2 linked regions of the Microbaculum marinisediminis genome follow. The protein of the gene in region 1 interacts with the protein of each later gene in a pairwise test. Links are inferred from orthologs where the notes say so. Each region holds a gene or a part of one and is shown on either strand. Other genes may lie near its edges. The genes, in order: grxD and MUB46_RS06305.

What was found.
Region 2: the proteins of grxD (region 1) and MUB46_RS06305 interact in binary tests that used the Escherichia coli proteins (3 or more experiments, as listed by UniProt). The link is inferred for Microbaculum marinisediminis from one-to-one orthologs.

The regions. Positions count from the first base shown.
Region 1 is NZ_JALIDZ010000005.1:373,235-376,471, reverse strand. What follows is about bases 1-2,924. They hold grxD (Grx4 family monothiol glutaredoxin), read left to right. Parts: upstream 1-1,253; coding sequence 1,254-1,595; downstream 1,596-2,924. Other genes in these bases: MUB46_RS13295 (tetratricopeptide repeat protein), read right to left, coding at 1,725-2,924; MUB46_RS13305 (BolA family transcriptional regulator), read left to right, coding at 935-1,171; purL (phosphoribosylformylglycinamidine synthase subunit PurL), read left to right, coding at 1-902. Outside these bases: more of MUB46_RS13295, read right to left, coding at 2,925-3,237. UniProt on the Escherichia coli protein: Monothiol glutaredoxin involved in the biogenesis of iron-sulfur clusters.
Region 2 is NZ_JALIDZ010000003.1:31,805-35,001, forward strand. Bases 50-2,933 are described here. They hold MUB46_RS06305 (BolA family protein), read left to right. Parts: upstream 50-1,291; coding sequence 1,292-1,576; downstream 1,577-2,933. Other genes in these bases: cobS (cobaltochelatase subunit CobS), read right to left, coding at 50-465; MUB46_RS06300 (J domain-containing protein), read right to left, coding at 543-1,181; MUB46_RS06310 (helix-turn-helix transcriptional regulator), read right to left, coding at 1,573-2,187; MUB46_RS06315 (MFS transporter), read left to right, coding at 2,310-2,933. Also shown: more of cobS, read right to left, coding at 1-49; more of MUB46_RS06315, read left to right, coding at 2,934-3,197. UniProt on the Escherichia coli protein: Transcriptional regulator that plays an important role in general stress response. Has many effects on cell morphology, cell growth and cell division. Acts by regulating the transcription of many genes, including dacA (PBP-5), dacC (PBP-6), ampC and mreB.

The sequences.
Region 1 (3,237 bases):
CCGCCGTCGTGCGTGTCGAGGACGGACCGAAGGGCCTCGCCATCACCCTCGACGTCACGCCGCGCTATTGCGAGGCCGATCCGGTCGAGGGCGGCAAGCAGGCCGTCGCCGAGGCCTGGCGCAACCTGACCGCCGTCGGCGCCACCCCGCTGGCCATCACCGACTGCCTGAACTTCGGCAGCCCGGAACGGCCCGAGATCATGGGCCAGCTCGTCGGCTGCATCACCGGCATGGCCGAAGCCTGCACGGCGCTGTCCTTCCCCGTCGTCTCCGGCAACGTGTCGCTCTACAACGAGACCTCGGGCCAGGCGATCCTGCCGACCCCCGCCGTCGGCGGCGTCGGCCTGCTGGACGACTTCACCCGCTCCGCCTCTATCGGTTTCAAGGCCGACGGCGAGGCGATCGTGCTGCTGGGCGATACCGGTGGCCATCTCGGCCAGTCGCTCTACCTGCGCGAGATCGAGGGCCGCGAGGACGGCCCGCCCCCGCCCGTCGATCTGGCGGAGGAGAAGCGCAACGGCGACTTCGTCCGCGACCTGATCAAGGCCGGCCGCGTCAGCGCCGTGCACGATTGCGCCGACGGCGGCCTCCTGGTGGCGCTCGCCGAGATGGCGCTGTCGGGCGACCGCGGCGCGACGGTTTCCGCGCTTCCCGCGGGCCTGCCGGCCCACGCCGCCCTGTTCGGCGAGGACCAGGCGCGCTACGTCGTCACCTGCCCCGCCGATGCGGCCGACGCCCTCATCGCCGATGCCGGAACGGCCGGCGTGCCGGCGATGGCGCTGGGCACCACCGGCGGCGGCGCATTGACGATTGCCGGCCACGACCCAATCTATCTGGCAGCGCTGCGCTCTTGCCATGAGGACTGGATGCCGGACTATATGGCGGGCGGCATCGAGAACTGACCCGGACGAGGCAACAACGACGAGGCGCCAACATGGCGATGGACGCTCGAGAAATCGAGAAACTGATCAAGACCCACATTCCCGACGCGATCGTGACGATCCGGGACCTGGCCGGCGACGGCGATCACTACGCCGCTTCGGTGGTATCGGAGCAGTTTCGCGGCAAGTCACGGGTTCAGCAGCACCAGATGGTCTACGAGGCGCTGCGCGGCTCGATGGGCGGTGCCCTGCACGCCCTGGCCTTGCAGACCAGCGCGCCGGACAACTGACATCGCGCGACCTATATCAGACACACAGGCTCAATCGGCAGCGGCGGCCCGGCGCCGCAGCACATCGAAAGGACGGACCGAAATGACCACTGCCCACGACAGGATCGAGGCCGAAGTGAAGGGCAATGACGTCCTGCTGTTCATGAAGGGCACCCCGGCCTTCCCGCAGTGCGGGTTCTCCGGCCAGGTTGTACAGATCCTCGATTATCTCGGCGTGCCCTACAAGGGCGTCAACGTGCTCGACGACGCGGAAATCCGGCAGGGCGTGAAGGAATACACGAACTGGCCGACCATTCCGCAGCTCTACGTCAAGGGCGAGTTCGTCGGCGGGTGCGACATCATCCGCGAGATGTTCCAGGCCGGCGAGCTTCAGCAGCTCATGGCCGAGCGCGGCATCCCCACCCAGGACAACGCGGCCAGCTAAGCGGGCCGTCATCCGGGTGTTCCCCGTGGTCCGGGCGTTCGTGGCCCGGACTTGAGTAGTGTTGTGGGCGTTCGCGGCAACGAGATCCGTCGTGGACGCGGCCGGTGGTTTGCGGGCGGCGGCTAGCGGCTAGCCGGCCGACGCCACCTTGTCGTTGCCCCTCTTCGGCAGCACGTAGCGCGCCTTGTATTCCTCCAGGAACGCGTCCAGCGTGTCGACGCCGGCGACGCGCGAGACCAGCTTGCCGAACTCCCCGGCATTTTCCGGCACCGGCATCGTGACCACTTCGAAGGCGTGCGCGTCCGCGCTCGCGGCCATCTTCGCCAGGAACTTCGTGCGCAGCCGCTGCAGGCCGAGCTGATCCCTGGCGAGCGCGTAGGAGATCGCCGCGCGCAGCACCAGCGTCCGCTGCCCGTCCGTCAGCGGATCGACACGCTCCCAGGCTTCGCCGAGCCCCCGCTCGAAGGCCTCCCCGGCGTCCTGCCAGCGCTCGCCGTTCCAGAGCGCTTCGGCGCGGATCTGGTCGACCTCCACGCCTTCCGCGGACGACAGCAGGTCGAGGGCGAGCTCGAGCCGGCCGGTTTCGGCCAGCGCCCGGGATTCCAGCAATAGGCGCTGGTAGGCGACCTCGCGCGGAAGAACCGCTTGCCGGGTTCGCGACAGCACGACGATGGCGTCGGCCGGCTTGCGATTCATCAGGTAGATCCAGGCCAGCTTCGCGGCGACCTCGGCGCGCTCGGCCCCCTTCAGGCGATTGTCGACCTGATGGCGCAGCAGTTCGGCGGCCTGCTCCAGCAGGTCGACTTCGACCATCCGGTCGGCGAGCCCGCGGATGATCTGGTCGCCCTTGCGGCCGATCGGGGTGAGCTCGCGGAAATCGTAGTACAGCGCCAGGGCATCGACCGCCGGGATCTCCTCGGCCCGGCCGCCCAGGAAGAGTTCCTGGAAGGCACGGTTCATGTCGTCCTGCAGCGCCCGCGTCGTCGGCGAAGCCGAGTTCGCGACCGTTGCCGATTTCATGATCTCGAAGGCACGGTAGTAGTCGAACGCCTCGACCTGGAGATTGGCGAGAAGCCGCATGGCCCCGAGCTCGATCTCATCGCCTCGCCACGACAGCGCAAGCCGTTCGAGATCCGAGATGATCTCGTCGGATCGCGCCGACCCGTAGGCGTTGTGAAGCGCTTCGGCCCGGCGCAACTGCGCCCGCGCGGCCAGCAGCCGGTCTCCGGAGCCGATTACCTTGTCCAGAACCCGGATCGCGTCGTCGGTCCGGCCGAGCGCCATCTGCAGGCGCGCGCTCAGCAACGCCACGTGCGGGTCGGGCACGGAGGAATCCTGGTTCTCCTCCAGCTCGGCCATGCGCACCGCCGCCTCGGCGTAGTCCCGGGCCTCGAGGGCGGCTTCCGCGGACGCAAGCCGGAAATCCTTCTGACGCCGCGCCGAGTAGCTCGACAAGGCCGGGGCGCCCTGCTCGAAGGCGGCGACGGCGGCGCGCCAGTTGCCCCTCTGGGTCTCGGCGACGCCGCGCCACAGCGCGACGTCCGAGCTTCTGTTGAGGCCGAACGTATCGAACTCACGGATCGCCTCGTCGGGCCGGCGCATCATCGCCATGGCGATTCCGCGCAACGCCCGGATCTCCGGC
Region 2 (3,197 bases), on another replicon or contig:
CTGGATGACGAACATCACGTCCGGGCGGCCGGCATCGTACTCGTCGAAGACGAGCGCGGTGTTGGTCTGCAGCGCCCACGGCAGGATTCCGTCCTGGAACTCGGTGACCTGCATGCCGTCCTTCAGCACGATCGCGTCCTTGCCGACGAGATCGATACGGGAGATGTGGCTGTCGAGGTTGACGCGCACGCACGGCCAGTTCAGTCGCGAGGCGACCTGCTCGATATGGGTCGACTTGCCGGTGCCGTGATAGCCCTGGATCAGGACGCGGCGGTTGTAGGCGAAGCCGGCAAGGATCGCGAGCGTGGTTTCCCGGTTGAACTGGTAGTCCGGATCGACCTCCGGAACGTGCTCGTCCGGCTCGGAATAGGCCGGCACTTCCATGTCGCTGTCGATACCAAACACCTGGCGAACCGACACCTTCATGTCCGGCAAAGCTTGCGGCTCCGTAACTGCGGTATTCATGCTGCCTCCAGCTTGCGGAACACGCATGGCGTCCCGACTGTCAAACCCTCGCGTTTATTGAAGCGCGCCGACAATACTCAGCTATCGCGATAGAAGCCAGAGGCCTTGAGGGTATTGTAGGCCTCGATGATCGAGCGCAGCCGATCCTCCTTGGATCGATCCCCGCCATTGGCGTCCGGGTGATGGCGCTTCACCAGTTCCTTGTAACGAACCTTGATTTCGGGGCCCGTTGCCGTCTCGTCAAGACCAAGGACGTCGAGCGAGCGCCGTTCGAGTGCGCCGATACGGCGTTTTCTCACCGACGGCTCGTCGCCACGCGGTGTGCCGCGGCCGGCCTCGGCGAAGAAATCGTAGGGATCGGAGTACATTCCGGCCCGGAACGCCTCGGCCGCGCTGCGCTTGCCAGCGGCATTTTGTCCTTTTCCGTCGACGCCCATAGACCAGGTCGGCCGGTGGCCGGTCGCGCGCGACCGCAGCCACTCCTGAACATCGCTCTCCGACATGCCGGAGAACCAGTTGTAGGACTTGTTGTAGTCGCGCACGTGGTCGATGCAGAAATTGTAGTACTCGCCCTCCTTGTGCCGGCCCTTGGGCGCGCGATGGCCGCCCGGCTGACGACAGCCCGGCGCCTCGCATTGCGGCACGCGCTCGGCGGCACGGCGCTCCTCGTCGGGGCGCACCCGGATCCGGTCGAACCATTTTGAATTCAGTTTCATGGGTCGAATTATGGGTAACCACGTGAATCGGCACAAGCGGTGCGCAGAAACGCGCCATGCGCATAGCTCGACGGCTTGACAGTCGTGCTTGCGCCGGCCACGAAAATCCGATGAGCACCGGAACGAAGAACACCGGCGATCGTATCGCCGAGAAGTTGACGACCGCTTTCGCGCCGAGCGCGCTGGAAGTGATCGACGAATCCGAACGCCATCATGGCCACGCCGGATGGCGGGAAGGTGGCGAGACCCATTTTCGCGTGAAGATCGTCGCGCAAGCCTTCGCGGGGAAAAGCCGCGTCGACCGGCACCGCATGGTCAACGACGCGCTCGCCGACGAACTGGCCGACCGTGTCCACGCGCTCGCGGTTTCGGCGAAGGCACCCGGCGAAGACTAGGCGGGCCTGATTCGGTAGGCGCACCGTCGCGCGCCGGCCAGCAGATGCTCGGTGCGCTCGACGGTGCAGTCGGGTCCGAGCACGCGGGCGAAGACCTCCATCTCGGCCCGGCAGAAGCCCTGGCAGGCGCGCGCGGCGACGTAGATCGGGCAGTGGTTCTCGATCAGCAGAAATCCGTCTCCGTCCTCGGCCGGCCGCCATTCGGCCATGTAGCCCTCGCGGTCACGCAAGCCGGCGAGCGCGGCGACCTTCCGGTCGAGCGTTTCGCAGGCCGACAGGGCCTCGGCGTAGCGCAGTTCGGTTTCCCGTTCGCGATGGCCGATCAGCCGGTCGAGCGCATCTTCGCCGAGCGAGCCGCGGATCGCCTCGATAAGACTGACCGATAGATCGGCATGGGTATCGGGAAAGCGCTTCCACGCTTCCCGCGACAAGTGCCAGACCCGTTTCGGCCGGCCGATGCCGCGCGCCTCGTCGCGGTGTTCGACGAGCCCCTCTTCGGCAAGACGGGCCAGCCTCTCGCGCACCGCCTGGGCCGAGACGCCGAGGCTCCCGGCGAGGTCGCCGGCGGTCAGTCCCCCGCGCATTTTGAGTTGAAACAGCAGCTTGTCCATTCCGGGCCGTTGGATTGCGTTTCGGTCCCCTTCGCGGGCCTCAGTAAATTCGACAAGTATCGGCTTGTCAAAAGAATGTCTTCTGTTAAACAATGATGGTCTTGTCAAAAGAGGGGGCGACCGTGGCGGACGGGGGCGAAACGAGCTTTGCGGCGGTGCTGCGCGGGGGCGGCGCGACGGTGGCCGTTCTCTGCCTCGGCGTCTGGCTGCATGCCGCCGATTCGCTGCTGGCCGCCACCGTCATGCCGAGCGCGGTCGAGGATATCGGCGGGCTTGCCTGGATCTACTGGACGATCGCCCTCTACGAACTCGGTTCGATTGCGGCCGGTTTCCTCGCAGCCCTGATCGCGCTGAAATTTGGCCTGCGCCATGCCATGGCCGGGGCCGCTTTGGTCTATGCCGTCGGCTGCGCGGCGAGCGCGGCGGCGCCCGACATGTCGACGATGCTGATTGGTCGGCTTCTGCAGGGGCTCGGCGGCGGCTGGATGATGGCGCTCTGCCATGTCGGCATGGCGCAGCTCTTCCCCGAGCGGCACTGGCCGAAGTTGCTTGCCTTGATCTCGGCGACTTGGGGCGCGTCCGCCCTGGTCGGTCCGCTCGTCGGCGGCGCGTTCGCCACGATCGGACTGTGGCGCGGGGCGTTCGTCGCGTTCGGGGTGCAGGCGGTGCTGTTCGCCGGGCTGTCGCTGCTGCTGTTTCCCGCCCGCCGCAGCGATGTCGTCGACGATGCGGTTTTTCCGTGGCGGCGGCTAATGCTGGTCAGTCTCGGCGTACTCGTCATTCTGGGCGCCGGCGTGCGCCCGCAGCCGCTGCTGGCGGTCGTGCTCGTCGCCGCCGGCTTCGCCTGCCTGTTTCTGGCGCTCCGGCTCGACGGCCGCAGTCCGCTGCGACTGTTGCCGCCGTCGCCTCTGGCGCTGGCGAAGCCATGGGGCGCCGGCTACCTGATGGTCCTCGCCCTGTCGATCGCGACGGTCTCGTTCACCGTCTACGGCCCGCTGCTGATGGAAGCG